2 regions of the Streptomyces luteosporeus genome follow, and region 1 is predicted to be linked to the other one. Evidence: predicted binding sites of a transcription regulator. Region 1 holds the regulator's gene; the other holds the start of a gene.
What was found. The regulator HspR, encoded in region 1, represses chaperone genes until heat shock. The targets are predictions, from matches to a motif close to TTGAGNNNNNNNNNCTCAA.

Region 1 (15,508 bases):
GATGACCGTCACCGGCGGCTCCTCGCTGCCGAAGGACGAGGTCGACCGCATGCGCCAGGAGGCCGAGCAGTACGCGGAGGAGGACCACCGCCGCCGCGAGGCCGCCGAGACCCGCAACCAGGGAGAGCAGCTCGTCTACCAGACGGAGAAGTTCCTCAAGGACAACGAGGACAAGGTCCCCGCCGAGGTCAAGACCGAGGTCGAGACGGCCGTCGCAGAGCTGAAGGACAAGCTCAAGGGCGAGGACACCGCCGAGATCCGCACCGCCACCGAGAAGGTCGCCGCGGTCAGCCAGAAGCTCGGCCAGGCCATGTACGCCGACGCCCAGGCCGCGCAGGGCGCTGCCGGTGCCGCCGGTGACGGCCAGCAGGCCAAGGCCGACGACGACGTCGTCGACGCCGAGATCGTCGACGAGGAGAAGCCGAAGGGCGGTGCGTCGGCGTGACGGAGGAGACCCCGGGCTTCAACGAGAACGAGAAGCCTGAAGGCCCCTCCGAGCCGACCGCTCCCGACGACGCGGCGAAGGCCGCCGGGTCCGCCGATCAGGCGGGCCCGGCCGGCCCGGCCCCCACGGGCGAGGAACTCGTCGAGGTAGGCCTCCAGGCACAGCTGGACCAGGCCCAGGCGGCGCTCGGGGAGCGCACCGCCGACCTGCAGCGGCTCCAGGCCGAGTACCAGAACTACCGTCGCCGGGTCGAGCGGGACCGCGCTGCGGTCAAGGAGGTCGCCGTCGCGAACCTCCTGTCCGAGCTCCTGCCCGTCCTCGACGACATCGGTCGCGCCCGTGACCACGGCGAGCTCGTCGGCGGCTTCAAGTCCGTCGCCGAGTCCCTGGAGACGGTCGCCGCCAAGATGGGCCTGCAGCAGTTCGGCAAGGAGGGCGAGCCCTTCGACCCGCTGGTGCACGAGGCGCTGATGCACAGCTACGCGCCGGACGTCACCGAGACGACCTGCGTGCAGATCCTGCAGCCGGGGTATCGCATCGGCGAGCGCACCATCCGCCCCGCGCGGGTGGCCGTCGCCGAGCCCCAGCCCGGCGCCCAGCCCAAGGCCGAGGACGAGTCGTCGGACGAGGAGAGCGGTGGCCCGGACGAGGGCTGACGCACAGCGCAGGACGAGGAAGGAGGGACGTCGAGGATGAGCCTCAGCAGGGACTTGCTCGAAAAGGATCTGTACAAGGTCCTCGGCGTCCCCAAGGACGCCACCGAGGCGGAGATCAAGAAGGCGTACCGGAAGCTCGCCCGCGAGTTCCACCCGGACGCCAACAAGGGCGACGCCTCCGCGGAGGAGCGCTTCAAGGAGATCTCCGAGGCGAACGACGTCCTCGCCGACCCCAAGCGCCGCAAGGAGTACGACGAGGCGCGCGCCCTGTTCGGCAACGGAGGCTTCCGTGCCGGGCCGGGCGCCGGCGGCTCGTTCAACTTCGACCTGGGCGACCTCTTCGGAGGCGCCCAGGGCGGTGCCGGCGGCTTCGGCGGTGGCGGCGGCATCGGTGACGTCTTCGGGGGACTGTTCAACCGCGGCGGTGCCACCCGCACCCAGCCGCGCCGCGGCCAGGACATCGAGTCCGAGGTCACCCTCAGCTTCACCGAAGCGGTCGAGGGCGCCACGGTCCCGCTGCGCATGTCCTCCGCAGCCGCCTGCAAGGCGTGCTCCGGCACCGGCGACAAGAACGGCACACCGCGCGTGTGCCCCACCTGCGTCGGCACCGGCCAGGTCTCGCGGGGCACAGGCGGCGGCTTCTCGCTGACCGACCCCTGCCCGGACTGCAAGGGCCGCGGGCTCACCCCCGAGCACCCCTGCGACGTCTGCCACGGCAGCGGCCGGGCCAGGTCCGCCCGCACCATGCAGGTCCGCATCCCCGCCGGAGTCTCCGACGGCCAGCGGATCCGCCTGCGCGGCAAGGGCGCCCCCGGGGAGCGCGGCGGCCCCAGCGGCGACCTCTACGTCGTCGTCCACGTCGGCACCCACCCCGTCTTCGGGCGCAAGGACGACAACCTCACCGTCACGGTCCCCGTCACCTTCACGGAGGCGGCCCTCGGCGGCGAGATCAAGGTGCCCACCCTCGGCGGGCCCCCGGTCACCCTGAAGCTCCCCGCCGGCACCCCCAACGGCCGCACGATGCGCGCCCGCGGCAAGGGCGCCGTCCGCAAGGACGGCACCCGCGGCGACCTCCTGGTGACCGTCGAGGTCGCCGTGCCCACCAGCCTCGACGACAAGGCCCGGGAAGCCCTGGAGACCTATCGGGAGGCGACCGCCAGCGAAGACCCGCGAGCGGAACTGTTCCAGGCCGCGAAGGGAGCCTGAGCCATGGAAGGTAGTGGCCGTCGACGCAACCCCTACGAGCTGACCGACGACTCGCCGGTCTACGTCATCTCCGTAGCCGCCCAGCTGTCGGGCCTGCACCCGCAGACCCTCCGGCAGTACGACCGCCTCGGTCTGGTCTCCCCCGACCGCACCGCCGGTCGCGGCCGCCGCTACTCCGCCCGTGACATCGAGCTCCTGCGCCAGGTGCAGACGCTCAGCCAGGACGAGGGCATCAACCTCGCCGGCATCAAGCGCATCATCGAACTGGAGACCCAGGTCGCCGCGCTCCAGGCCCGCGTGGCCGAACTCCAGGCCGTGGTCGACGGCGCCGCCGCCGCCATGCAGCAGCGCGAGGCCGCCGTCCACGCCTCGTACCGGCGCGACCTCGTCCCGTACCAGGAGGTCCAGCAGGCCAGCGCGCTGGTCGTCTGGCGCCCCAAGCGGGAGCAGAAGAAGCACTGAGCGCTTCGCCCCGACCCGGCCCCTGACAGGGGCCGGGTCGGGGGTGCATCAGGGGAATCCCCCATGGGCGCCGCCCACCCCCGCGCATAGCCTCTCCGTGTCTGATCCTCTTTCACGAACGGTGGGAACCCTCATGCGCGCGCGTCTCCGTCTCATCACCGCCCTCGCCGCGACCGGCGTGGCCGTCGGAGCCCTCAGCGCCTGCGGCAGCCTCCTGAACAAGGACTTCGAGGACGACACCACGATCTCCCAGAAGATCACCTCCGTCCGCATCGACAACGAATCCGGCGCCGTCACCCTCATCGGCGACGAAGGCGGCACCAACGTCGGCCTCCACCGCCGCGTCGAATACGGCGGCGACCGCCCCCAGGGGGCCACCCACCGCATCGAGAACGGCGTCCTCGTCCTCCGCGGCTGCGGCGACGACTGCGCCGTCGCCTACACCGTCCACCTGCCGGCCGGCCTCCCGGTCACCGGCAAGAACTCCAGCGGCGCGCTCACGCTCAAGAAGACCGGTGCGGTGTCGGTGTCCACCGACTCCGGTGCCATCGACGTCGTCGACGTCCGCGGGCCCGTCGACGTCCGCGCCGACAGCGGTGCCATCACGGGCCGGGGCCTGCACGGTGGACCCGTGAAGGCCAGGACGGGCAGTGGTGCCATCGACCTCACGCTGTCGGCGCCGCAGGACGTCCAGGCCACGGCAGGTAGCGGGGCGGTCGACGTCACCGTTCCGGCCGCCACGTACCGCGTCAGCGCCAAGACCGGCAGCGGCGGCAAGGACATCGAGGTGGAGAACGACTCCTCCGGCAAGTACCGGATCGACGCGTCGACGGGCAGCGGCGCGTTGACGATCAAGCGCGGCTGATCTCGCACCACACGGATTTGGCTCCGCCGCCGGGGGAGGGGGCGTGCCCCCAGCGGTCCGCGAGCGCCTGCAGCAGGCGAAGCCCTCGGCCGTTCTCCCCGTACGGGCGCACGGCGCGGGGGGTCGGCGGACGCGGGCAGTTGTCCCGCACGGTGACGCGCAGAACGCGCCACTCCGACCACCACAGGCTCAACTCGGCGGTGCCGCTCGTGTGCACGATGGCGTTGGTGAGCATCTCGTTGGCCAGCAGCTCGGCCCGGCCGATCAGTTCGCCCAGCTCGTGCGCGAGCAGCGCGGCGCGCAGGGTGGTACGAGCGACGCGGACCGCTCTCGCGTCGTGCGGCACGAGCAGGCTGTACTCGAACGGTTCGATGCGCTCTGCGGTTTCCTTGACGGGGAAGGGCAGCAGCATGTCGCCTCCTGCGGTGGGGTGAGGCGGCCGAAGCGGTGTCATTGCCGGTCGCTGCCGCGTTGCGGGCAGCCCGGTGCGCTTCCGCGGGCCGGAACGGTGCCGCTGCGTGTGCGGCACGCGACTCAACGTAGGGGGCTATGTAGCCCCGCTGCAACGGAGTCGCCGAAGTTCGCCCCATCGGGGCACAGCGTGGCCTCACGCCGTTCGCAGCAGGGAGACTGACCCCATGCCGCCCAGGAACAACCCCACCGCGCGCCAGGCGCGTCTCGGTACCGAGTTGCGCAAGATGCGCGAGCGCGCAGGCCTGACCGCTCGCGAGGCCGCCGCGCAGCTGGGCGTAACGCCCATGCGGATGAGCCACATTGAGATCGGCCGCCTCGGCGTGAGCGAGGAGCGGTTGCGGAAGTTCGCAATGCATTACGGCTGCAGCGACAGCGCCTACATCGATGCGCTGGCGGAACTTACTGGGCGCCAGGAGCGCGGCTGGTGGGAGAAGCATCAAGGGCTGCTGCCGCAGCGGTCGCTGGATCTCGCTGCTTTGGAGTGGCACGCCAGTGGCATCGACGGGCTGCAGATCGTTCACATCCCAGGGCTCCTGCAAACTGAGGCATACACCCGAGCGATCTTCTCGCACATGCCGCAGGAGGCCAGGCCCAGCAACCTTGACGCCATCGTCGATTTCCGGATGCGACGCCAGGAAGTGCTTGATCGCGAGGATCCGCCTCCCTACAGGGCGTTCATCCATGAGGCGGCACTGCGTATGAAGGTTGGAGACCGGAACGTCGTGCGCCAGCAGTTGGAGCTGATCGCAGCGAGGTCGGAACGGCCCGGTACGACCGTGAGGGTAGTGCCGTTCTCGGCCGAGGGTTTCGTCTGCATGGGCTACGCGATGCAATACATGGCGGGAGGCGTCCCCCGGCTCGACACCGTGCAGATCGACGAAGTGCACGGCAGCGTGTTCCTCGACGCCCAGGAAGAGCTCGAACGCTACCGCGCCGTCTTGCGGACGGTTGATCGGTTGGCGCTCGGAGTCGAGGCGAGTCGAGACTTCGTCCGGAGCATTGCTCGCGAGCATTAAGAGGTGCGGTCGTGAATCCCCTGGTATGGCAGAAGAGTTCCCTGTCCGGCACAGGCCCGGACAACTCCTGCGTGGAGTTGGCCCTCATGCGAGGTGACTGGCGGGGGAGCACGCGCTCCGGAGGAGGCCCGCGCAACGACTGCACGGAGGTTGCCGCGACTCCAAGGACGTGGCTGAAGACCTACGTCTCTGGGCCTTGGCCCAGCAACGAGTGCGTTGAGGTCGCTGCGTTAAGGCATCAGAAGTCCTCCTATTCGGGCACCGGACCCGGCAACGACTGCGTCGAGGTCGCGGCGGCTCCGGCCGCCATCGCCCTTCGCGAAAGCGACGACCCGGAGGTCGTCATAACCACCGCCCCCGCCACGCTGGCGGCCCTCGTGCGGGCCGCCAAAGGCGGGCGGCTGGGCGCCCCGTAGGGGCGCGGGGAACTGCGCGATCGGCCACCGGCGGCCCGCAGTCGACCGCGCACCCCGGCACCCCTTCTGCGGGCGCGTCGTGGTTTCTCGCGCAGTTCCCCGCGCCCCTTACGGGGCGCTGTGGTGCTGCGTGGCGTCGAACTGCGGGACGCGGCTGGGGGCACCCCATAGGGGCGCGGGGAACTGCGCGGTCGGCCACCGGCGGCCTGCAGCCGAAGCACGGTCCCCATCCGCGGGCGCGTCGTGGCTTGTCGCGCAGTTCCCCGCGCCCCTACGGGGGGCCCGCGGCACCGGGACGCGCCACTAGGCCGGTACGCGGGGGGTGGCGCCGTTGAGGAGGGCGGTGCCGAGCGCCGTCGTGGCGTGCAGGACCGCGTTGCGGCGGCGGCTGCTGTGGATCAGGCCCGCTTCGCGCAGGGCGCCGAGGTGCCGGCTGGCGTTGGGGGCGGTGGTGCCCGTGCGGCGGGCCAGTTCGCCCGTGGTGGCGGGGCCGTGGGCGCTCTCCTGCAGCAGTCGGGCCCGTACCGGTCCCAGCAGGGCGGGCAGGGCCGTCGGTGCGCCGCCGGAGGCCCAGCCGGGGTCGTGGTCGATGGGATGGACCAGGACGGGGGCCATGTCCTGGGCGACGACGCTGGTGGCCTGGTAGCGGCAGAAGAAGGACGGTTGCAGGACGAGGCCGCGCCCTTCGAGGTGGACGTCGCGGTCGTCGGGGTAGTCCAGTTCCAGCACGGGAGGGTTCCAGCGTGCCGTGGGGTGCAGGGAGGTGAACACCGCTTCCCAGCCGCCCCTGGCGAGCAGGGCGGAGCGGCGGGCGCGGTCCTGCCGGATCTCCTTGCCGATGCGCTGCCAGTGGGGGGCCAGGCAGGCGTCGAAGTAGGTCTTCACGGCGTCGGTCAGGCGCCCGAGGGTCTCCGTGCCGTCGGCCAAGTGGGCGCACCAGGCGGGTAAGCGGCGTCCGGGGTGCTGCCGGTGGAACTCCTGCAGGTCGCGGCGGATGGCGCTGCGCTCCGTGGACCGCAGCAGGTCGAGGCCGGCGGCGAGGCTGCCGCCCGACGGGGCCGGGGTGAGGAAGTCGAGGCAGTAGCCCTTCGCGGGGGCGACGGGGGAGAGCATGCGGGTGGCTGCCGTGGGCAGGCGGCGCAGGACGTCACGCCGCCAGGGGGCGAAGAGGACGCCGCTGTCGCGGCGCTGGAGTCTGTGCAGGCTGATGGACACCTCCCAGAGGGGGTCGGGGTGCTCGGCGAGTGTCGTACGGGCGAGGTCCTCGCCGGTGAAGTGGATACGGAGCATCTGTGTCTCCTTCGTGCCGGGCTTCCGAGCAGGGAGTGTGCGTTCAGGCGCACACAAGTGCCGTTCGTGAAGGGCTGGTTGCCAGACTTCCGGTATCCCGACGGAAAGGGGAACGAGCATGTACAGACCAGCGTGGCTCGCCGCTCTCGCCGGTGCGGCCCTTTTGGGCCCGGGCCTTGCTCTCAGCCCGGTGGCGCAGGCCTCGGAGGCGTCGCAGGGGCTGCCGCCGGAGCTCGCCCTGTTCGGCTGCTCGCACGCGTGGTCCGACCGGGACAAGGATGGTGAAGCGGACATCGATCGGACGGACGTCAATGTGCGCTCCGGTCCGCATGCCACTTCCGACGGCGGCCCGTGCAGCGTGCTGTTCCAGCTCGACCGTGATGACCACGTCTACTACCACTGCTATACGACGACGAACAGTGAGGGCACCTGGACGCATCTGCGCAAGAGGGGTGGCTCGCAGATGGGGTGGGTGAAGGACACGTTCCTCCCCGGCGGAGGAAGCAGCGAGCGCTGCTAGCGCCGCTCTCGTGAGGCCCCGCCAGCGTGGCTGTGGGGCCCGGGGCGGTTGCGTGCAACCGCCCCGGGCCCGGTGGTGTTCATTCGGTGGAGACGATGCGCTCCACCGCCGCCGTCACCAGTTGCTCCCGCTCCTCCTCCGTGAAGACGTCCGGCAGGGTGAGCTGCTCCACGATCAGCCAGTTGAGGGCCAGGATGAGCAGCTTGACGGCCGTGGCGTCACCGGGGAGGCCGGAGGCCTCGTGGTAGGCGAGGTTGGCGTCGATGTCGGCGCGGACGCGCTCGGTGAGGACCTTGCGCAGCTCGGGGCGGCGGGTGGCCTCCAGGCGCAGTTCGAGCAGGGCCAGGTAGCCGGTGCGGAAGGCGGCGATGCGGCCGACGAGTTCGCGCATGAGCTGTGCGTACGTCTCGCGGTCGCGGCCGGCGGTGCGCTGGCGGGTGATCGTGGCCTCGTCGGGTTGGAGGCGTTCGTAGACGCGGGCGCCGGCCTGGGTGAGCAGGTCGTCGCGGTTGGCGAAGTAGTTGGACGCGGTGCCGGTGGGCACGGCGGCGGCGGTGTCGACCGCCCGGAAGGTCAGGCCGCGTGCGCCTTCAGCGGCCAGCACCTCGATCGCAGCGTCGACGAGGGCGGCGCGTCGCTCGTCGTTGCGTCTCACCATTGACACCACTCCAGATGTAGTACTACGTTCTGATCACTTCAATCAGAGTACTACGCAAGGAGTGGTCAGCGTATGCGCAAGCTCGTCTACTACGTCGCCGTCACCCTCGACGGGCGCATCGCCGGCCCCGGCGGTGAGTACGACTTCTTCCCCCAAGGCGACGAGGCGCAAGCGGCCGCCTACTCCGCCTGGACCACCACGCTGTACCCCGAGACCGTGCCGACCGCCTTCCGTGAGGCGGTCGGGGTGGCCGATGCGCCGAACCGGCACTTCGACACGGTTCTGATGGGCCTGGGTGCGTACCGCCCCGGTCTGGACGCGGGGATGACCAGCCCGTACGCGCACCTGCGCCAGTACGTCGTCTCCAGCACCCTGCAGGCCGACATCGACCCGGCCGTCACCGTCGTGCCGGGCGACCCGCTCGCGCTCGTGCGCGAGCTCAAGGAGGAGGACTCCGCGCTGGGCATCTGGCTCTGCGGCGGCGGGAAGCTCGCGGGCGCGCTGCTGCCCGAGATCGACGAACTGGTGATCAAGAACTACCCGGTCGTCGCCGGCGACGGGATCCCGGCCTTCGACGGCGCCTTCGACCCCACGGTCTTCGACGTCGCCGAGCGCACGGCCTTCCCCAACGGCGTGACCCTCACGCGCCTGACCCGCCGCGTCCAGGCCAACTAGGGGCTCCGCCCCGTAGGGGCGCGGGGAACTGCGCGACAAGCCACGGCGTGCCCGCGGACGGGGTGCCGGGGTAGCGGGTCGACTGCCGGCCGTCAGTGGCTGATCGCGCAGTTCCCCGCGCCCCTACGGGGCGCTGCCTGTCTGTCGGGCAGGTCTTCGTCGCGCGGCACCCCGCGCCCCTACGGGGCGCTGGTCGATCGCGCCCCTGACGGCGTAGGCCGTCAGCCGCGGCCCAGGGCGCGGGTGACCGTGATTTCTATGAGGACCCGGTCCGGGTTGGGGGAGGGCGTCCGGCCGTAGCGCTCCGCGTAACGGCGCACCGCGTCGTCCACCGCGTCCGCCTCCGTGCGGACGACCGCGCGGCCCTCCAGCGTGGCCCAGCGCCTGCCCTGGTGCTGGGCCACGGCGACGCGGGCGCCGGCGGGGCCGGCGGCTTGGACGTTGGCGACCTTGCGGCTGCTCTTGTTGCAGATGACCCGGGCCGTGCGGGTGTCCGGGTCGAAGGTGACCCCGACCGGGACGACGTGCGGGGAGCCGTCGGGGCGCAGGGTGGTCAGCGTGCACACGTGCCGCTCCTGCCAGAAGCTGAGGTAGGCGGCGTCGAGGGCGTCGAGGTCGAGGGCCATGCGGCCAGGTTAGGTCAGGGGCGGGCGCGCCGAGGGGCGCGCCCGTCCGGGTGTGCGCTGCACTTTTCGGGTGAGGGGGCTGCCCCTGCCGGGTTGAGTGGAATAGACTCAACTTATCGGACGTTGTCCCAGGCAATGCTGCCGTTCGGACAGGAGGAGGAGCGCAGGCCGTGGATGCCGAGCTGACGAACAAGAGCCGGGAGGCGCTCAGCGCCGCCAACGACCGGGCCGTCACGGCGGGCCACGCCGACATGACGCCGGCGCATCTGCTGCTGGCGCTGCTGGCCGGCCGGGACAACGAGAACGTGATGGACCTGCTGGCCGCCGTCGAGGCGGACGCGGCCGCGCTGCGGTCGGGCGCCGAGCGGCTGCTGGCGGGCCTGCCGAGCGTGCAGGGGTCGACCGTGGCGCCGCCGCAGCCCAATCGCGAGCTGCTGGCCGCGCTGGCGGATGCCGCCGACCGCGCGCGGGACCTGGGGGACGAGTACATCTCCACCGAGCACCTGCTGATGGGCCTGGCCGCGAAGGGCGGGGCCACCGGCGAGCTCCTGGCGCGCCAGGGCGCCTCGGCCGCCCGGCTGCTGGAGGCGTTCGAGAACGTGCGCGGCGGGCAGCGCGTGACCTCGGCCGACCCGGAGGGCACGTACAAGGCGCTGGAGAAGTTCGGTACGGACTTCACGGCCGCCGCGCGCGAGGGCAGGCTCGACCCCGTCATCGGGCGCGACCACGAGATCCGCCGCGTCGTGCAGGTGCTCTCCCGGCGCACCAAGAACAACCCCGTCCTCATCGGCGAGCCGGGCGTCGGCAAGACCGCCGTCGTGGAGGGCCTCGCCCAGCGCATAGTCAAGGGCGACGTCCCCGAGTCGCTGCGCAACAAGCGCCTGGTCGCCCTCGACCTGGGCGCGATGGTGGCGGGCGCGAAGTACCGGGGCGAGTTCGAGGAGCGGCTGAAGACCGTCCTGGCGGAAATCAAGGCCAGCGAGGGCCGGATCATCACCTTCATCGACGAGCTGCACACCGTGGTCGGCGCGGGCGCCGGCGGCGACTCCGCCATGGACGCGGGCAACATGCTCAAGCCCATGCTGGCCCGCGGCGAGCTGCGCATGGTCGGTGCGACGACCCTCGACGAGTACCGCGAGCGCATCGAGAAGGACCCGGCGCTGGAGCGGCGCTTCCAGCAAGTACTTGTCGCAGAGCCGTCCGTCGAGGACACCATCGCCATCCTGCGCGGCCTCAAGGGCCGCTACGAGGCGCACCACAAGGTGCAGATCGCCGACTCGGCGCTGGTCGCCGCGGCGACCCTGTCCGACCGCTACATCACCTCCCGCTTCCTGCCGGACAAGGCCATCGACCTGGTCGACGAGGCCGCCTCCCGGCTGCGCATGGAGATCGACTCCTCGCCCGTCGAGATCGACGAGCTCCAGCGCGCGGTCGACCGGCTGAAGATGGAGGAGCTGGCGCTGAACAACGAGTCGGACGAGGCCAGCAAGGAGCGCCTGGCCAAGCTGCGCCGCGACCTGGCCGACAAGGAGGAGGAGCTGCGGGGGCTGACCGCCCGCTGGGAGAAGGAGAAGCAGTCCCTCAACCGGGTCGGTGAGCTCAAGGAGCGCCTGGACGACCTGCGGGTGCAGGCCGAGCGCGCCCAGCGCGACGGCGACTTCGACACCGCCTCCAAGGTGCTCTACGGCGAGATCCCCGGCGTCGAGCGGGAGCTGGAGGAGGCCGCGCGGGCCGAGGCGGAGGCCGAGCAGGAGGCCGCCGAGAAGGACCTGATGGTCAAGGAGGAGGTCGGCCCGGACGACATCGCGGACGTCGTCGGCTCCTGGACGGGCATTCCGGCCGGCCGCCTGCTGGAGGGCGAGACGCAGAAGCTGCTGCGCATGGAGGACGAGCTCGGCAAGCGGCTGATCGGGCAGGCGGAGGCCGTCCGGGCGGTCTCGGACGCCGTGCGGCGCAGCCGGGCCGGCATCGCGGACCCCGACCGGCCCACCGGCTCGTTCCTCTTCCTGGGCCCGACCGGCGTGGGCAAGACGGAGCTGGCCAAGGCGCTCGCCGACTTCCTCTTCGACGACGAGCGGGCCATGGTCCGCATCGACATGAGCGAGTACGGCGAGAAGCACTCGGTGGCCCGCCTGGTCGGCGCCCCGCCCGGCTACGTCGGCTACGAGGAGGGCGGCCAGCTCACCGAGGCGGTGCGCCGCCGGCCGTACAGCGTGATCCTGCTGGACGAGGTGGAGAAGGCCCACCACGAGGTCTTCGACATCCTGCTGCAGGTGCTCGACGACGGCCGGCTCACGGACGGCCAGGGACGGACGGTCGACTTCCGCAACACCATCCTCATCCTCACCTCCAACCTCGGCTCGGTCTTCCTGGTGGACCCGCTGCTGAGCGAGGAGCAGAAGAAGGAGAAGGTGCTGGAGACCGTCCGCGCCTCCTTCCGCCCCGAGTTCCTCAACCGCCTCGACGACACCGTCGTCTTCCACCCGCTGGGCACCGGCCAGCTGGAGCGCATCGCCGAGATCCAGATCGGTCACCTGCAGCGACGCCTGGCCGACCGCCGGCTCACCCTCGACGTCGACGCCGATGCCCTGCGCTGGCTGGCCCGGCTGGGGCAGCCGGAGGAGGCCGGCGCCGCGCCGGACCTCACCTACGGCGCCCGCCCGCTGCGCCGCCTGGTGCAGACGGCCATCGGCGACCGGCTGGCCCGGGCGATCCTCTCGGGCGAGGTGCGCGACGGCGACACGGTGGGGGTTTCGGTGGCGGACGGCGGGCAGGAGCTCACCGTCTCCCCCGTCCGCGCCGCCGCACGTCAGGCGGCCGCCGCGAAAAGCCTGTGACATACGGCGAGGCGGGGGTACCAGCCCCCGCCCGTGATGGGGGAGGATGGCGGGAGACCGTACGAAGGGAATTTAACGGTGAGCATCGACCCGTCCTCGATTCCGAATTTCGGGGGCCAGCCCGAACCGCAGCCTGAGGCGGGCCCGACCGGCCCCGTCATCCCCGACCAGGACCTGATCAAGCAGCTCCTCGAGCAGATGGAGCTGAAGTACGTGGTGGACGAGGAGGGCGACCTCGCCGCTCCGTGGGAGCAGTTCCGCACGTACTTCATGTTCCGCGGCGAGGAGGAGCAGCAGGTCTTCTCCGTGCGCACGTTCTACGACCGTCCGCACGCCATCGAGGAGAAGGGCAAGATCCTCGAGGTCGTCGACGACTGGAACCGTCGCACCCTGTGGCCGAAGGTCTACACCCACACCCACGACGACGGCACCGTCCGCCTCATCGGCGAGGCGCAGATGCTGATCGGCGTCGGGGTGGCGCTGGAGCACTTCGTCTCCAGCACGGTCAGCTGGGTGCGCGCCTCGATCGAGTTCGACAAGTGGCTCGTGGAGCAGCTCGGCCTGGAGGCCGACTTCGAGTCCGGCGACGACAAGCCGGACGACGAGGGCTGAGCCCCGCTCTTCCCATCGGGACTCCGCTTCCCATCGGGACCCCGCTTCCCGTCAGGGCCCCGTTTCACATCGGGACCCTGGCGACCGTCAGCAGGTACGTCCCGTAGAAGAACGACAGCCCGGCCAGCGCGGCCGTCGCCAGGGCGGCGGTGCGCGGCCGGGCCCTCGCCATGGCCAGCGCGGCCGGCAGCAGCAGCGGGAACGCCGGCATCAGGAAGCGCGGCTTGGAAGCGAAATAGCTGGAGCCGCCGACCGCGATGACGACGAGCACCAGCACGTACACCAGCAGCGTGGCCGGCGGCCGGTCCAGGGCCAGCAGCACCAGCGAGAACAGCGCCACGACCAGGATCAGCAGCGTGGCGTAGTACGCCAGGGAGTCCCGCCCGACGATCAGGTGCCGCACGAAGCCGAAGGCGTTCTGGCCGAAGTCGAAGCGCGATCCCCACAGCCGCTGCACCTCGAAGTAGCCCAGCACCCCGTGCCCCGAGCGCAGGCCCGCCCACAGCACGTACCCGGCCCAGCCCAGGGGCGCCAGCAGCGCCCCCGCCCACAGCCGCGGGTCGGTGCGGGCGCGCGGATCGCGCCACAGGGCGAGCGCGGCGGCGGTGCACACGGCCGCGGCCACGGCGACCCCGTTGGGCCGCGACAGCCCCGCGGCCAGGGCCAGGACGCCGGCCGTCAGCCTGCGCCCGGTGAGCACCGCGTACAGCGACCAGGCGGCCAGCGCGGTCATCAGCGACTCGGTGTAGGCCATCGTCTGCACGATCGCGTGCGGCAGCAGCCCCCACAGCAGCACCAGTGCGGTGGCCACCCGGCGCCCGTGCAGGTGCTCGCCCACCGCGTACAGCCCCCAGGCGGCGGCCAGGGCCGACACCCCGGACACCAGCAGCCCGGCGGTGACCGGCGTGATCGGCAGCATGGTGGTCAGGGCCCGCACGAGGCCGGGGAAGAGCGGGAAGAAGGCGAGGTCGTTGAAGACCACGCCCTTGCTGGTGGGGGAGGGCACGACCAGGCCGTAGCCGTGCCGGGCGATGCCCGCGTACCAGATGCCGTCCCACAGGTGGCCCAGCAGCGTGCGCGGGTGCTTGCCGATCCACAGGGCCCAGGCGGCCATGGCGATGGTGCCGGTCATCCGCGCCACGGCGTACAGGCCGAGCGCGGGCAGGGCCCGGTCGAAGGCCTGGAGCACCCGGTCCCTGTACGGGCGGCGCTCCTCCGGGGCGCGGCGCGGCTCCGGAGCCCGTACGGGCGCGGCGGCGTCGGCGGACACGGGGGCACCTCCGGTGCGATGCGGGGGGCTGCTGACGTGACGATCCGGGCATACCGACCATGTCGCGCGTGCCTCGCGCGCGCGACCGGGAAACGCCCGTAAGCGGTGCCCCTTCCACCCGCTCGGCGGCACCCGGGCGTGTCGCACCCCGCGGACGGCGGCCCGTGTGCTGCGACGGGATGTGCTGCGGCGACCCCTGGGGCGCGCGGGCGGGCCCGCCTATGGTGATCCCGACGACGCCGGCACGGGCGATCCCCGGGGCCGGCGACCGGACGATCCAGGGGAGTGGGCATGACCACGGCCGGAAGCGGTACGGGCAGGGGCGCGCGGGCCCGCGCGGCGCAGCGGGTGCAGGGCACGGGGGTGTCGGTCTTCACGGAGATGACGGAGCTCGCCAGGAGCACCGGGGCGGTCAACCTGGGCCAGGGCGTGCCCGAACTGGACGCGCCCGCGGCCCTGCTGCGCGACGTGGCCGACGCGGTGCTCGCCGGCGCCAACCAGTACCCGCCGGCGTACGGCTTCCCCGCCCTGCGCGAGGCGGTGGCCGCGCACCAGCAGCGGCGCTACGGGCTGGCCTACGCGCCCCAGGGCGAGGTGCTGGTGACCACCGGGGCCACCGAGGCGCTGGCGGCGTCCCTGCTCGCGCTGTGCGACCCGGGCGACGAGGTGCTCGCCTTCGACCCCTGCTACGACGCCTACCCGGCGGTGGCCCGCTTCGCGGGGGCGCGCCTGGTGCCGGTGCCGCTCGCGGAGGACGGCGAGCGCTTCGTGCTGGACGCGGACGCCCTGCGCGGCGCCGTCACCGCCCGTACGCGCGTGCTGGTGCTCAACACCCCGCACAACCCCACGGGGAAGGTCTTCACCGCAGCGGAGCTGGAGACGATCGCGCAGGTGTGCCAGGAGCACGACCTGGTGGTGGTGACGGACGAGGTGTACGAACACCTGGTCTACGACGGCGGCGAGCACCGCACGATCGCGGCGCTGCCGGGCATGCGGGAGCGCACGATCACGGTCTCCTCGGCCGGCAAGACCTTCAACGTCACCGGCTGGAAGGTCGGTTGGGTGTGCGGCCCGGCGCCGCTGATCGGCGCGGTGGCGGCGGCGAAGCAGTTCCTCACCTACGCCTCCGGCACGCCGTACCAGGAGGCGCTCGCGCGGGCCCTGGGGGGCGTGGAGGCGTGGGCGGGGGAGCTCAGGCAGACCCTGCGCCGCAACCGCGACCTGCTGACCGAGGGGCTCGCCCGGGCCGGGTTGCGCCCCTACCGGGCGGAGGCGGGCTATTTCGTCCAGGCCGACATCCGCGCGTGGGGGTACACGGACGGCGTGCAATTCTGTCGTGAACTCCCCACGCGCGCCGGGGTGGTGGCAATTCCCACGTCCGCCTTCCAATTGCGCCCGGGCGCCCCGGCCCACTGGGTGCGTTTCTCCTTCTGCAGGCACGAGAAGTCAGTGGTCGAAGCGGTCGAGAAGCTCGTGAACG
Region 2 (15,508 bases), on a different contig from region 1:
CCAGTACACCGAGGCCCTGCAGGCCCAGCGCGAGGTGCTGGAGACCGCCCTCGACCTGCTCGGCCCCGACGACTACCTGACCCTCCTCGCCCAGCACAACCTCGGCACCGGCCTGCGGCTGCTCGGCCGCTACGCCGAGGCCTACGAGGTCGACCTCGAAACCCTGCGCAAACGCGAGTCCCTGCTGCGCGCCCGGCACCCCGCCACCCTCGTCTCCGGCAACGCCTGCGCCCGCGACCTGCGGCTCATGGGCCGCTACCGCGACGCCCTGGCCCGCCAGGAGCTCGGCATGCGGCTGCACCTGCAGGTCCTGGGGGCCCAGCACCCGCAGACCCTGCGCGCCCGCCACAACCTCCTGCTGTGCGAGCGGCGCGCCGGCGTGCTGCAGGACGCCGGGGCCGCCATGGCCAGCCTGCTGGAACACACCGAGCAGGTGCACGGCCGCCGCCACTACGCCACCATCGGCCTCGTCGTCGACCACGGCAACCACGCCCGCGAGCACGGCGACCTCGGCCAGGCCAGGGAGCTCATCGCCGAGGGCGAGGCCGGCTTCCGCGAGCTCCTCGGGCCCGCGCACCCCATCAGCACCGGCATGCTCACCAACACCGGCCTGATCCTGCAGGCCTCGGGCGACCGGGCCGAGGCCCTCACCCTCTTCGAGGCCGCCCTGGCGGGCCTGACCGCCACCCTGGGGCCCGACCACCCGTGGGTGCTGGGCTGCGCCCTCAACGCCGCCGGCGGGCGCAACTTCACCGGGCGGCTGGACGCCGCCCACGAGCTCAGCCGCGACACCCTGCGCCGGGCCCGGCAGGCCCTGGGCGACGACCACCCCTTCACCCTGTCGTGCGAGGTGGCGCTCGCCATGGACCTGCGGGGCCTGCGCGAGCACGAGGAGGCCGGCAAGGTCGAGGAGGACGCCCTGCAACGCCTCACCCGCACCCTCGGCGCCCAGCACCCCCACACCCTCGCCGCCCGCCAGCGCATCCGCCCGTACTGGGACTTCGAGCCCTACCTGGGCTGACGGCTCCGGAAACGGGCAGGGCCCGTACCACCGAAGTGGTACGGGCCCTGCTGCACGGCCGACGGCTTCAGGGGCCTTCAGGCCTCGAAGACCTCGGCCACGAGCTGTGCCTGCTCGGCCTGGTGGCGCTTGGCCGAACCCACCGCCGGGGAGGACGAGTGCGGGCGGGAGACCCGCCGCAGCCGCTCCCGGGCCGGGATGTCGGCGCCGACCGCCAGGTCCAGGTGGTCGATCAGGTTGAGCGCGACGAACGGCCAGGCACCCTGGTTCGCCGGCTCCTCCTGCGCCCAGATGTACTTCTCGGCACCGGCGTACTTCTTGAGCTCCTCCTGCAGCTCCGCACCCGGCAGCGGGTACAGGCGCTCCAGACGGATGATGGCGGTGTCCATGGCCCCGCGCTTGACCCGCTCGGCCTCCAGGTCGTAGTAGACCTTGCCGGAGCAGAAGACGACCTTGCGCACGTCCGCCGGGTTGACCGTGGAGTCGCCGATGACCGGCCGGAAGCGGCCGCTCGTGAACTCCTCCGCCTTCGACGCCGCGGCCTTCAGACGCAGCATCGACTTCGGGGTGAAGACGATCAGCGGCTTGTGGTGCGGGTTGTGGACCTGCCAGCGCAGCAGGTGGAAGTAGTTCGACGGCAGCGTCGGCATGGCGACCGTCATGTTGTTCTGCGCGCACAGCTGGAGGAACCGCTCGATGCGGGCCGAGGAGTGGTCCGGGCCCTGGCCCTCGTAGCCGTGCGGCAGCAGCAGGACGACGCCGGAGGTCTGGCCCCACTTCTGCTCGGAGGAGGAGATGAACTCGTCCGTCACCGACTGGGCGCCGTTGACGAAGTCACCGAACTGCGCCTCCCACATCACCAGCGCGTCCGGGCGGGCCAGCGAGTAGCCGTACTCGAAGCCCATCGCCGCGTACTCGCTGAGCAGCGAGTCGTAGACGTTGAAGCGCGCCTGGTCCTCGGAGAGGTAGAGCAGCGGGGTGTAGTCCTCGCCGGTCTCCCGGTCCACCAGCACCGCGTGGCGCTGGCCGAAGGTGCCGCGGCGGGAGTCCTGGCCGGCCAGGCGGACGGGGACGCCCTCCATCAGCAGCGAACCGAAGGCGAGGGTCTCGCCCATGGCCCAGTCGATGGTGCCGTCCTCGACGCTGGAGGCGCGCCGCTGCAGCTGCGGCAGCAGACGCGGGTGCACCGTGACGTGCTCCGGCAGGTTGACCTGGGACTCGGCGATCCGCTTGACGACCTCCTGGGAGATCGCGGTGTCCACGGCGACCGGGAACTCCGGCTCCGCGGCGGGCACCGGGGCCTGGGCCGGCTCCGACGTGGCGTCGCGGACCTCGGTGAAGACCTTCTCCAGCTGGCCCTGGTAGTCCTGCAGGGCCTGCTCGGCCTCCTCCAGGGTGATGTCGCCCCGGCCGATCAGCGACTCGGTGTACAGCTTGCGCACCGAGCGCTTCTTGTCGATCAGGTCGTACATCAGCGGCTGGGTGAACGAGGGGTTGTCGGCCTCGTTGTGGCCCCGGCGGCGGTAGCAGATCAGGTCGATGACGACGTCCTTGTTGAACGCCTGGCGGAACTCGAAGGCCAGCCGCGCCACGCGGACCACGGCCTCCGGGTCGTCACCGTTCACGTGGAAGATCGGCGCCTCGATCATGCGCGCGACGTCGGTGCAGTACAGCGACGAGCGCGAGGACTCCGGCGGCGCGGTGAAGCCGACCTGGTTGTTGATGACGATGTGCACGGTGCCGCCGGTGCGGTAGCCGCGCAGCTGCGACATGTTCAGCGTCTCCGCGACCACGCCCTGGCCCGCGAAGGCCGCGTCACCGTGCAGCTGGATCGGCAGGACGGTGAAGTCCGTGCCGGCCTTGCCGATGATGTCCTGCTTGGCGCGGGCGATGCCCTCGACGACCGGGTCGACCGTCTCCAGGTGGGAGGGGTTGGCGGCCAGCGAGACCTTGATCTGCTCGCCGTCCAGGCCGGTGAAGGTGCCCTCGGCGCCCAGGTGGTACTTCACGTCGCCGGAGCCGTGCATCGACTTCGGGTCGAGGTTGCCCTCGAACTCGCGGAAGATCTGCGCGTAGGACTTGCCGACGATGTTCGCCAGCACGTTCAGCCGGCCGCGGTGGGCCATGCCGATGACGGCCTCGTCCAGGCGGGACTCGGCGGCCGCGTCCAGCACCGCGTCCAGCAGCGGGATGACGGACTCGCCGCCCTCCAGCGAGAAGCGCTTCTGGCCGACGTACTTCGTCTGCAGGAACGTCTCGAACGCCTCGGCCGCGTTCAGCCGGCGCAGGATGCGCAGCTGCTCCTCGCGCTCCGGCTTGTGGTGCGGGCGCTCGACGCGCTCCTGGATCCAGCGGCGCTGCTTGGGGTCCTGGATGTGCATGTACTCGATGCCGGTGGTGCGGCAGTACGAGTCGCGCAGCACGCCCAGGATGTCGCGCAGCTTCATCATCGACTTGCCGGCGAAGCCGCCGACCGCGAACTCGCGCTCCAGGTCCCACAGGGTGAGCCCGTGCTCGGTGATGTCGAGGTCGGGGTGCTTGCGCTGGCGGTACTCCAGCGGGTCGGTGTCGGCCATGACGTGGCCGCGGACCCGGTAGGAGTGGATCAGCTCGAAGACGCGGGCGGCCTTGGTGACGTCGTCGTCGTGGGAGGCGTCGATGTCCTTCAGCCAGCGGATCGGCTCGTAGGGGATCCGCAGCGCCTCGAAGATGTCGTCGTAGAAGTTGTTCTCGCCCAGCAGCAGCTGGTGCATGACCCGCAGGAACTCGCCCGACGCGGCGCCCTGGATGACGCGGTGGTCGTAGGTCGAGGTCAGGGTCATGACCTTCGAGATGCCCAGCTTGTTCAGGGCGTCCTGCGAGGTGCCCTGGAACTCGGCCGGGTACTCCATGGCGCCGACGCCCATGATGACGCTCTGGCCGGGCATCAGGCGCGGCACGGAGTGGACGGTGCCGATGCCGCCGGGGTTGGTGAGCGAGCACGTCACCCCGGTGAAGTCGTCCATCGTCAGCTTGTTGTTCCGGGCGCGGCGGACGATGTCCTCGTAGGCCTGCCAGAACTCGAAGAAGTTGAGGGTCTCGGCCTTCTTGATGGCCGCGACGACCAGCTGGCGCTCACCGTTCGGCTTGACCAGGTCGATGGCCAGGCCGAGGTTGACGTGCGCGGGCTTGACGAGGGTCGGCTTGCCGTCCTTCTCCGTGAAGGAGTAGTTCATCGACGGCATCAGCTTCATCGCCTGCACCATGGCGAAGCCGATGAGGTGGGTGAAGGAGACCTTCCCGCCCCGGGCGCGCTGCAGGTGGTTGTTGATGACGATGCGGTTGTCGAACAGCAGCTTGACCGGCACCGCGCGCACGCTGGTCGCGGTCGGCACCTCCAGGCTGGCGTTCATGTTCTTGGCGACGGCGGCGGAGGGGCCGCGCAGCGTCACGAACTCCGTCTCGGCGGCCGGGGCCGCCTCCTCGGCCTTGACGGCCTTCTTCACGACCGGCTTGGGCGCGACGGCCTTGGCCGGCGCGGCGGCCGGGGCAGCGGCGGCGGGCTTCGCGGCCGGAGCCGCCGGGGCGGCCTGCGCGGGCTTCGCCGGGGCGGCCGGAACCGTCGCGGCCTGGGCCGCGGCCGGGGCGGCCGGGGTCGCAGCACCCGCACCAGCGGCCGGCGCGGCACCGGGCGCCGCGGGGGCGGCCGGGGCGGCCCCGGTCACCTCCTGCGTCGGCGGGGCCGACGCCGTGCCCGGCTTGTAGTCGGCGAAGAAGTCCCACCAGGCTCGGTCGACCGAGTTCGGGTCCTGGAGGTACTGCTGGTAGATCTCGTCGACGAGCCACTCATTGGGACCGAACACATCGGCAGGACTCTTGCCCTGCCCCGCTTGGTCGGTCGAGACGCTCGAGGTGTTGGGGGACTGTGGCGACACGGCGGCAACCGCCCTCTTCCGCTTCCTAAGGTGGTGGACAGCGGGAATAAAGGCTACGCCTGTCGGGACCCTTAATGCAGGCCACCCCGGCCAGTCGTCGCCTAAGTCACACTCTGCCCCGGGTTTCGGGGCATGGCGACGCGGGAAAACCCGGAGGTTCTCCTCCCTCCCGGGTTCCCCGATCACCGGACCGTGCCCCGGTCCGGTCGCGGATGTGTGCTCCCACCAACGACCCTACGCCAACCCGGCCCGCGGGGCCTGTCCCGGAAGCGTGACCTTGATGCGGCAGCCACGGGGCGACTCCGCCACCCCGATGCTCCCGCCGTGCAGGTCCACCGCCCAGCGCGCGATGGCCAGCCCCAGGCCGGTGCCCCCGTCACCCGGCTGGCCGGCCGGCTGGGCGCCGGAGCCCCGGTTGAAGCGCTCGAAGACGCGGTCCCGTTCGGAGGCGGGGATGCCCGGGCCCTCGTCCAGCACCTCCAGGGCCAGCGACTGCGGCCCCTCCCCCCGGCGCGCCCGGACCGTCACTCGGCCGTGTGGGGGACTGTGCTTGACGGCGTTGTCCACCAGATTGGCGACCACCTGGTGCAGCCGCTCGACGTCCGCGTGGGCCGTCAGCTCCGGCGGCGCGACGTCCAGGTGCAGGTGGACGTCCTTGCGGGCGCGCGGCGAGGAGCCGCTGCCGCAGGCCATGCCGGCCTCCTTGAGCACCCCGGCCAGATACGGCCACACCTCGAAGCGCCGGGCGCGCAGCGGCACCACCCCGTTGTCCAGCCGGGACAGGTCCAGCAGCTGCTCCACCAGGCGGCCCAGCCGCTCGGTCTGGCGCAGCGCCGTGCGCATCGTCTCCGGATCCGGCTCCGAGACCCCGTCCACCACGTTCTCCAGCACCGCCCGCAGGCCGGCGATGGGGGTGCGCAGCTCGTGCGAGACGTTGGCCACCAGCTCCTTGCGGTGGGTGTCCACCGCCTCCAGGTCGGCCGCCATCCGGTTGAAGGCGTCCGCCAGGTCGCCGAACTCGTCCCGCCGCCGCGCCTGCACCCGGCGGGTGTAGTCCCCCTGCGCCATCGCCCGGGTGACCTCGGTCATCTCGTCCAGCGGCGCGGTCAGGCCGTGCGCGACGAACTGGGTGATCAGCAGCGAGGCGATGATCGAGAAGACGGTGATCACCCGCAGCTCGGTCGCCGAACGGATGGCCATGAACACCAGCAGGGTGGTGATCGCCACCGAGCCGATCACCAGGGCGCCGAGCGCGGCCTTGACCGAGCGGTACGGATCCAGGGGCCGCAGGGCCAGCCAGATCCGGCTCCCGAGCCCCGGCGGCGGGGTGCTTCCGTCAGTCATGCCGCCTCACCAGTCATGCCGTACAGTCCTGCCGCCTCACGCCGCCGGCGTCTCCAGGGCGTACCCCACCCCGTGCACCGTACGGATCCGCTCGGCGCCGATCTTGCGGCGCAGCGCCTTGATGTGGCTGTCCACCGTGCGGGTGCCGGAGGCGTCCGCCCAGTCCCACACCTCCGCCAGCAGCTGCTCGCGCGAGAGCACCGCGCGCGGGGTGTTGGCCAGGCACACCAGCAGGTCGAACTCGGTCGGCGTCAGGTGCACGTCCCCGCCGCGCACCCGCACCCGGCGCTGGGCGTGGTCGATCTCCAGCTCGCCCAGGCGCAGGATGCCGCTGCGCGGGGTGTGCGCGGCCAGCGTGGCCCGCTCCACCCGGCGCAGCAGCACGTGCACCCGCGCCGCCAGCTCCCGCATCGAGAACGGCTTGGTCATGTAGTCGTCCGCGCCGACCCCCAGCCCGACCAGCATGTCGGTCTCGTCGTCGCGCGCGGTCAGCATCAGGACGGGCACCGGCCGCTGCGCCTGCACCCGGCGGCACACCTCCAGCCCGTCGAAGCCCGGCAGCATCACGTCCAGCACCAGCAGGTCCGGCTGCCAGGCCTCGGCGGTGTCGACGGCGGCGGGCCCGTCGCCCGCCGTGCGCACCTGGAACCCCTCCGCCCGCAGCCGGGCCGCGATGGCGTCGGTGATCGTCCGGTCGTCCTCGACGACCAGCACCCGGCGCTGTGCCCCGACGCTGGCCGCGGCGCCGCTCGGGCCGATGTGTGTCTGTTCCATACGCCCCGCCCCTAGCGTCCTCCCTGCGGAAATCCCGGCACCGGTGCCGGGATCCCCGCCAGTCCTGCAGCTGTGGAAGGCAGGGTACGGGCACCCGGCGCGGCTCGGCTACGCGGCGCTGATCGCGAGGTGGACGACGTCCGGGACGCCTCGGGCAACCGCGATCTCTTCCGTCGTTACCCCGGCGAATCCGGCATTGCGAAGGGCTTGTTCGAACGCCGGCGAGGGCTGCGCCGACCACACGGCGAGCACCCCGCCGGGCGCCAGCCGCGCCCGGCAGGAGGCCAGTCCGGCGGGGGAGTAGAGGCTGTCGTTGTCCTCCGCGACGGTCCAGTCGGGGCCGTTGTCGATGTCCAGGCACAGCGCGTCGAAGACCGGGCCCGACCGGTCCGCCAGGTACGCCACCAGGTCCGCGTGCACCACCTCCGTACGGGGGTCGGCCAGGGCCGCGCCCGAGATCGCCGACAGCGGGCCGGTGCGGTGCCAGTCGATCACCGCCGCCTCGCGCTCGACCACGGTGATCCGCCCCCAGCGCCGCCCGGCCGCCGCCCGGGCCAGCGAGAACCCCACCCCCAGCCCCCCGATCAGCACCGACGGCGCCTGCCGGCCGGCCGGCAGCGCGGCCAGCGCCGCGTCCACCAGCAGCCGCTCGGACCGCCCGTCCGAGGTGTCCATCAGGAAGCACCCGTTGGCGATGATCTCGTGGTGCCCGCCCCGCCGGCGCAGCACGACCTCTCCGTACGGCCCCTCACGGCGCTCGATCACGACGGGCGCATCAACGGGCGCATCAAACGAATCGACAGGCATTGCGTACCTCCTCGCGTCGTTGGCGAACCGGCCGACGCCGAAAAGCGTCAAGAGGTTGACAAAGGTGACCCGAGTCACGCCCCGGAGTTGATCCGGCGGCCGGTCCTGCACCTTAATGTTCAAATCCGGGGGGACGTGCGCGGAAAGGGGCCTGACCGAGTGACTGCGGTTGACGCCGAGGAGCGCCCCGCCGCGACCGCCCCTCGCCGGGGCCGGATACCCACCGCCTGGTTGCGGCTGCTGCCCACCCCCACGAGCACGCCCTTCACCTTCTCCTACGGCCTCGTCCTGCTCGCCACCGCCCTGTACGCCGACCTCGGCGACCAGGCCACGGTCACGCAGCTGCTGAAGGAATCCAGCACCGACGCGGCCCACCTCGCCGACCGCCCCGTCCTCGTCCTCCTTGCGAGCGCCCTGTGGGTGGCCGGCGGCCTCTACTCCGCCTACGGCCCCGCCTTCCTCCTCGTCCTCACCGCCCTCGAACGCCGCGTCGGCGGCGCCCGCACCGCCGGCGTCTTCCTCGCCGGCCACGTCCTGGCCACCCTCGCCACGGAACTCCCCGTAGCGGGCGCGGTGGCGGCCGGCCGCCTCCCCGAGGCGTCCCTGCACCGCCTCGACTACGGCATCAGCTTCGGCCTCATGGCGTGCGTGGGAGCCCTGTCGGGCTTGTTGCCGCGGGTGGGGCAGTGGGTGCTGCTGGGGATCGCGGGGGCGATGTGTGCGCAGGACTTGATCGAACTCATCGACCCCATGTCGAGCTGGGGCCACCCGATAGCCCTCCTGATCGGCCTCTTCTGCCGCCCGCTGCTCCGCGAGGGCCCTGCGGGCGGCTGATCCCCAGCCCCGCCCTCTCCCCGTCTCCCGGGGGCAAGCCCCCGGACCCCCGGACCGGGCTGCGCCCGGTGTCCTCAAACGCCGGACGGGCTGAAATCAGCCCGTCCGGCGTTTGAGGACGCCCGCCGCAGGCGCCCCACCGCCCACACTGATCGCTCACAGCGAACACCCGCCCGGGAACATCCGGGACCGGTCATGCATTGAGTCGGTACAACTCAACTTGCATGCCGAAGGGGAGATCATGGCTTCGACGTCCACACCGCTCACCCTGCCCGTGCTGCCGCTCGACGACGAGGTCGTCCTGCCGGGGATGGTCGTCCCCCTGGACCTCTCGGACGCCGAGGTGCGCGCCGCGGTCGAGGCCGCGCAGGCCGCCGCGGCGAGCGGCACCAAGCCGCGCGTCCTGCTCGTGCCGCGCGTCGACGGCACGTACGCCGGCGTCGGCACGCTCGGCACCGTCGAGCAGGTGGGCCGTCTCTCCGGCGGCGACCCCGGCGCGCTGATCCGCGGTGTGCGCCGGGTCCGGATCGGTGCCGGTACGACCGGTCCGGGTGCGGCCCTGTGGGTGGAGGGCACCGCCGTGGAGGAGGTCACCCCGGATCCGCTGCCGGGCGCGGTGTCCGAGTTGATGAAGGAGTACAAGGCCCTCGCCACCAGCTGGCTGCGCAAGCGCGGCGCCTGGCAGGTCGTGGACCGCGTCCAGCAGATCGACGATCCGGGTCAGCTCGCCGACAACTCGGGCTATTCCCCGTTCCTGACCGTCGCCCAGCGCGTGGAGCTGCTGGAGACCGCGGATCCGGTCGCCCGTCTGAAGCTGGCCGTGAAGCGCCTCGGCGAGCACCTCGCCGAGCAGGACGTCGCGGAGTCCATCGCGAAGGACGTCCAGGAGGGTGTGGACAAGCAGCAGCGCGAGTTCCTGCTGCGCCGCCAGCTGGAGGCCGTCCGCAAGGAGCTCGCCGAGCTCAACGGCGATCCGGAGAACGAGTCGGAGGACTACCGGGCCCGCGTCGAGGCCGCCGATCTGCCGGACAAGGTGCGCCGGGCGGCGCTGAAGGAGGTCGACAAGCTCGAACGCGCCTCCGACCAGAGCCCGGAGAGCGGCTGGATCCGCACCTGGCTGGACACGGTCCTGGAGATGCCCTGGAACGAGCGCAGCGAGGACGCCTACGACCTTCCCGGTGCCAAGGCCGTCCTCGACGCGGACCACGCGGGCCTGGAGGACGTCAAGGAGCGGATCACCGAGTACCTGGCGGTGCGCAAGCGGCGCGCCGACCGGGGGCTGGGCGTGGTCGGCGGGCGGCGCGGGGGCGCGGTGCTCGCGCTCGTCGGCCCGCCCGGCGTGGGCAAGACCAGTCTCGGCGAGAGCGTGGCCCGCGCGATGGGCCGGAAGTTCGTCCGGGTCGCCCTCGGCGGCGTGCGCGACGAGGCGGAGATCCGCGGCCACCGCCGTACCTACGTCGGCGCCCTGCCCGGCCGCATCGTGCGGGCGATCAAGGAGGCCGGCTCCATGAACCCGGTCGTCCTGCTCGACGAGATCGACAAGGTCGGCTCCGACTTCCGCGGCGACCCGGCCGCGGCCCTGCTCGAAGTGCTGGACCCGGCCCAGAACCACACCTTCCGCGACCACTACCTGGAGGTCGAGCTGGACCTCTCCGACGTGGTCTTCCTCGCCACCGCCAACGTCCTGGAGGCCATTCCCGAGGCGCTCCTGGACCGCATGGAGCTGGTGCGCCTCGACGGCTACACGGAGGACGAGAAGGTCGTCATCGCCCGCGACCACCTGCTGCGCCGGCAGCTGGAGCGGGCGGGCCTGTCGCCGGAGGAGGTCGTCATCGAGGACGCCGCGCTGCGCAAGCTCGCCGGGGAGTACACCCGCGAGGCGGGCGTGCGGAACCTGGAGCGCGCCGTCGCCCGGCTCCTGCGCAAGGTCGCGGCCAAGCACGAGCTGGGCGAGCAGGAGCTGCCCTTCACCATCGGCGTGGAGCAGCTGCGCCCGCTCATCGGCCGGCCCCACCACACGCCCGAGTCCGCGCAGGACCCGGCCGAGCGCCGTACGTCCGTGCCGGGCGTGGCCACCGGCCTCGCCGTCACCGGCGCGGGCGGCGACGTCCTCTTCGTCGAGGCGTCGCTGGCCGACCCGGAGACGGGCGGCGCGGGCCTGACGCTCACGGGCCAGCTGGGCGACGTCATGAAGGAGTCGGCGCAGATCGCCCTGTCCTTCCTGCGCTCCCACGGCGCCGAGCTGGAGCTGCCCGTCGGCGACTTCAAGGAGCGCGGCGTCCACCTGCACGTCCCGGCCGGGGCCGTGCCGAAGGACGGTCCGAGCGCCGGCATCACCATGACCACCGCCCTGGCCTCCCTCCTCTCCGGCCGCCAGGTGCGCCCGGACGTGGCGATGACGGGCGAGGTCTCGCTGACGGGCCGGGTCCTGCCGATCGGCGGCGTGAAGCAGAAGCTGCTGGCCGCGCACCGCGCGGGCATCACCACGGTGATCATCCCCAAGCGCAACGAGCCGGACCTCGACGACGTCCCGGCCGAGGTCCTGGCCGCGCTCGACGTGCACGCGGTCTCGGACGTGCGCCGGGTGCTGGAGCTGGCCCTGACCCCGGCGACGGCGACCGTGCCGCTGGCGGCGTAGCCGGCCGGCCGTCTCGTCGGTGCGCGTGTTAGCAGGGGTGACCGCGTGAACGTCCTGTGCCAGGGTGAGCCCCATGGTCTCGATGCCGGACGGGCGGGCCGTGCCGCCCCTGCACGCAGATGAACGGGCCATGCTCGAAGCATGGTTGGACTTCCACCGCGAGACCCTCGCGCTGAAGTGCGCGGGCCTCGACGACAAGCAGCTGCGCACCGCCTCCGCCGAGCCGTCGTCGATGACGCTTCTCGGCCTGGTGCGGCACATGGCCGAGGTCGAACGGAACTGGTTCCGGCGGATCTTCGCCGGCCGGCCGGACACGCCCTGGTTGTACGGGGAGGCCAAGGACCAGGGCTTCGTTCTCGACGCCGACGAGGGCATCGACGAAGCCCTGGCCGCATGGCGGGCGGAGATCGCCGACGCCCGGGAGCTCATCGCCGGTGCCTCGCTCGACGACTGCGGCACGCTCACGGAGGAGGGCGTGCGCTTCATGGGCGAGGAGCGGGTGTCGCTGCGCTGGATCCTCGTCCACCTCGTCGAGGAGTACGCCCGCCACAACGGCCACGCCGATCTGCTGCGCGAGCGCATCGACGGTGCTACCGGCTCGTAGGCCCGGCTGAAATCAACCCCCCGCTACGTACGCCCCATTGATCGGCTCACGCCTCACGGGTTGCATATGCGCCGACCACAGAAATTCCGGCGTTCCGTACGTACGGAGGGGGAACCTTGCGCAGTTCCAGGAGTTCCAGAGCTGGTTCGGGAAGACCGGTAGTCAAGAGCGGAATAGCAGGGGCGGCAGCGCTGGTGAGCGCTGCCGCCCTTGTCGTCGGTGCGCTGCCGGCCCAGGCCCTCGCGGCCGGGAGCGGCAGCGGCGGCGACCCGGCGGACGTCGTTCCGGGGAAGGGAACCTCCACCCCTTCCCTGGTCGACGGCATCCGGGACGCCGCCAAGGCCTCGGGCAGCGCGGCCGATGCGGCCCGGGGGCACCTCGCGGACAAGAAGAACCGTTACCGCATAGCGAATCCGGGCCGTGACCTCACGCCCGTGCAGACGCTCGCCGCGGGGACGGCGGAGACCGTCCGGCTGCAGCAGAAGCACCGCGGCGTCGAGGTCCTCGGCGGGCAGTACGTCGTCCGGATGGAGAAGAAGGACGGCAAGCGCGTCGTCACCGGTACCTCCGGCAAGTACTTCACGGCGCTGACCACCGGCACCACGCCGGACGTCGGCGAGGAGCTCGCCGTCCGGCGGGCCGTCGGCGCCGTCACGGCGCAGCTCGGCGCCAAGAAGCTCCGGGCCGAGGCCGGCAAGCCGGCCCTGACCGGCACCGCCCGCGGCCTCGTCGTCATCCCCAAGGGCCCCGGCGTCCTCACCCAGCACGTCACCGTCCGCGGCGTGGACCCCGCCACCGGCGAGCCGGTGCTGTGCGAGGTCTACATCGACGCCAAGGCCGGCTTCCCGGTCCTGCAGTACAGCGGGATCAAGACCTTCGGCGCGCCGAAGGCGCAGGCGGCCGCCGGCGCGGCGACCGGTGACGCCAAGGAGGGCAAGGCCCCCGACGGCGGGCGCAACCCCGGTGTCCAGGGCTCGGGCGTGAAGTACGACGGCACGACCGTCGAGCTGGGGCTGTTCTTCGACACCGCGCGCGGCGAGTACGTGATGAACGACCACGCGCGGATGTGGGACACCAGCAAGAACGTCATCTCGACCTGGGACGTCCGCGGCAAGGACGTCACCGAGGTCAGCGGCACCTGGCCCGAGGGCATCAAGGAGTTCGGCTCAAAGACGCCGCAGTTCGGCAAGGACGCCACCGAGTCCGGCGCGGTCGACGCGCACTGGGCGGCCGGCAAGGTGTACGACTACTACAAGAAGGTGCACGGCCGCGACAGCCTGGACGGCCGCGGCATGGCCATCAACTCCCTCGTCGGCGTCCAGTACTTCGGCATGCCGTACGTCAACGCCTTCTGGGACGGCACCAAGATGGTGTACGGCGGCGGCGACAAGGAGTTCCGCACCCTCTCCGCCGACCTCGACGTGGTCGGCCACGAGATGACGCACGGCGTCGTCGAGAACTCCGCCAACCTCGTCTACGCCGGCCAGTCCGGCGCCCTCAACGAGGCCATCGCGGACTACTTCGGCAACGCCATCGCCGTCGACGCGGCCGGCATGTCGATGGACGACCCGGACGCGGGCCTGATGGGCGGCAACCTGTGCCGCACCAAGGCGCCGCGCGACTGCGCCTTCCGCGACCTCAACGACGGGGCGACGACGGCCAAGAACTTCACGGGCACCTCCTTCGCCTACGACAACGGCGGCGTGCACCTGAACTCCACGATCTTCTCGGGCGCCCTGTGGGACATCCGCGAGGACCTCGGCCGCACCCTCGCCGACAAGATCGCCTACAAGGCGCTGACGGAGTACATGACCCCGCTCGACGGCTTCACCGAGGGCCGCAACGCGGTCATCGCGGCCGCGCGGGCCCTGCAGGTCTCCGGGCAGCAGCTGAACGTCGTCAAGCGCTCCTTCAACGCCCACGGCATCGTCCCGAACTGGGAGCAGGCCCTGGGCGTCGACTCCGACCAGCTGCTGGGCCGGCTGAACACCGCCGACACCGGCGTGGGCGCGGGCGGCGGCTGGTGGGCCGCGGCCAAGTCGAACGACGACGGCACCGAGGCGTACTCGGTGTGGGCCGGCCGCACGGACGGCTCCGGCACGCCCAAGCTGATCAGCCCGAACGACGGGCGCTTCCACGTCAACCCGGCGACCGACGGCAGGACGGTGGTCTGGTCGGCCTACAGCCCGGCCGGCATCGACGTGCTCTCGCGGCCGCTGGCCGGCGGCCCGGTCAAGAAGCTCTACAGCACCCCCGACACCGTTTCCGGCGTGCGCGTCGAGGGCCAGGTCGTGGTGCTGGAGAAGATGGACCTCTTCGGATCCCGCCACGTGGGCTACCTGCGTCCGGGTGACAAGGAGCCCGCCTGGGTGGACGGCGGCACCTCCGACGTCGGCTCCGCCGCGCCCTCGATCAGCCACGGCCGCATCGCGTACGCCAAGTCCTACCGTGACGGCGACGACTACCGCAGCGGCGTGGAGGTCCTCGACCTCGCCAGTGGCACGCGCACGCTGATGAAGCAGCTCGGGCAGCCGCAGGCCGTCGGCCGGACGGCCATCACCGGCAAGCACGTCTACTGGCTGGCCGACGAGAACGTGGACGACGGCCAGGTGGCCGTGCGCCGGGCGAACCTCGACGGCAGCGGCACGGTGGACGTGAGCCCGGAGAAGGGCGAGCGGGCGCTGTACGCCTTCGACGTCACCGCCTCCGACGACGCGGTGACCGTCTCGGCCCAGGTGCCGGACAGCCGCGCCCGCAACGAGTCGCTGGCCAAGCTGTGGCAGTTCGGCGCGGACGCCACCGGCGCCACCGCCCCCGCCCGGGTCTCCTGCAACCGCGGCGAGCAGATCGGCGCGGCCGCGGCCGGCGGCAAGCAGGTGGTGTGGATCGACGGCACCACCGGCTACACCGATCTGGTGACCCGCACCCGTCCGGCGGGCCACTGCGGCTGACCGGCCGACCGGCCGACCGCTTCACCGGCTGACGCCGGACGGGCCGACCGCCCGTCCGGCCGACGCCCGTCCGGGCCCCCCCCGGCGCACCGATGTGCGCCGGGGGCCCGGTGGCGTGCGCGCGCCGTCACCCGTAGGCGAGCGCCTTGAGCCGGGAGTAGGAGCCGTTGAAGCGGTTGTGGTCGCCGACCGTGCTTCCGCTGTCCGTGTACTGCCAGAGGGTGTGGAAGCCCCATCCGTTGGGCAGCTCGCCGGCGGAGGAGCCGTAGCGCGGGATCCACAGGGGGTTGTACGAGCCGAAGCCCCCGTAGTTGCCGGTGCACCGCTTCCACCACGTGGTGGTGGTGTAGACGACGGCGTCGCGCCCGGTGCGCGCCCGGAAGGTGGCGAAGAAGTCGGCCATCCAGCCGATCAGGTCGCCGGCGCTCATGCCGTAGCAGGTGTCGCCGTAGGGGTTGTACTCCATGTCGAGCACGCCCGGCAGCGTCCGGCCGTCGCCCGACCAGCCGCCGCCGTGGTCGACGAAGAAGTCGGCCTGCTCGGCGCCGCTGGAGTTGGCGGGCAGGGCGAAGTGGTACGAGCCCCGGATCATGCCGCGGTCGTAGGAGCCGTTGTACTGCT

Region 2: a site for HspR is predicted at 8,895-8,913, ahead of lon (endopeptidase La). Genes of this name have one in related genera too.

Annotation. Positions count from the first base shown of each region.
Region 1 covers NZ_BAAASL010000024.1:86,990-102,497, reverse strand. Annotated here, with positions in the region: partial or broken gene ABD361_RS26325 (Hsp70 family protein) at 1-445, shown strand, start outside; gene grpE (nucleotide exchange factor GrpE) at 442-1,101, shown strand; gene dnaJ (molecular chaperone DnaJ) at 1,138-2,307, shown strand; gene ABD361_RS26310 (heat shock protein transcriptional repressor HspR) at 2,311-2,769, shown strand; gene ABD361_RS26305 (DUF4097 family beta strand repeat-containing protein) at 2,903-3,634, shown strand; gene ABD361_RS26300 (ATP-binding protein) at 3,621-4,046, opposite strand; gene ABD361_RS26295 (helix-turn-helix domain-containing protein) at 4,273-5,124, shown strand; gene ABD361_RS26290 (DUF397 domain-containing protein) at 5,211-5,540, shown strand; gene ABD361_RS26285 (ArsR/SmtB family transcription factor) at 5,844-6,830, opposite strand; gene ABD361_RS26280 (SH3 domain-containing protein) at 6,949-7,350, shown strand; gene ABD361_RS26275 (TetR/AcrR family transcriptional regulator) at 7,430-8,008, opposite strand; gene ABD361_RS26270 (dihydrofolate reductase family protein) at 8,081-8,683, shown strand; gene ABD361_RS26265 (pyridoxamine 5'-phosphate oxidase family protein) at 8,905-9,309, opposite strand; gene clpB (ATP-dependent chaperone ClpB) at 9,480-12,146, shown strand; gene ABD361_RS26255 (YbjN domain-containing protein) at 12,225-12,758, shown strand; gene ABD361_RS26250 (hypothetical protein) at 12,823-14,028, opposite strand; gene ABD361_RS26245 (aminotransferase class I/II-fold pyridoxal phosphate-dependent enzyme) at 14,320-15,508, shown strand, end outside.
Region 2 covers NZ_BAAASL010000018.1:49,738-65,245, forward strand. Annotated here, with positions in the region: gene fxsT (FxSxx-COOH system tetratricopeptide repeat protein) at 1-1,021, shown strand, start outside; gene ABD361_RS22445 (multifunctional oxoglutarate decarboxylase/oxoglutarate dehydrogenase thiamine pyrophosphate-binding subunit/dihydrolipoyllysine-residue succinyltransferase subunit) at 1,099-4,935, opposite strand; gene ABD361_RS22450 (sensor histidine kinase) at 5,170-6,279, opposite strand; gene ABD361_RS22455 (response regulator transcription factor) at 6,316-7,053, opposite strand; gene ABD361_RS22460 (spermidine synthase family protein) at 7,162-7,860, opposite strand; gene ABD361_RS22465 (rhomboid-like protein) at 8,020-8,694, shown strand; gene lon (endopeptidase La) at 8,936-11,332, shown strand; gene ABD361_RS22475 (DinB family protein) at 11,406-11,936, shown strand; gene ABD361_RS22480 (M4 family metallopeptidase) at 12,131-14,887, shown strand; gene ABD361_RS22485 (lysozyme) at 15,015-15,508, opposite strand, start outside.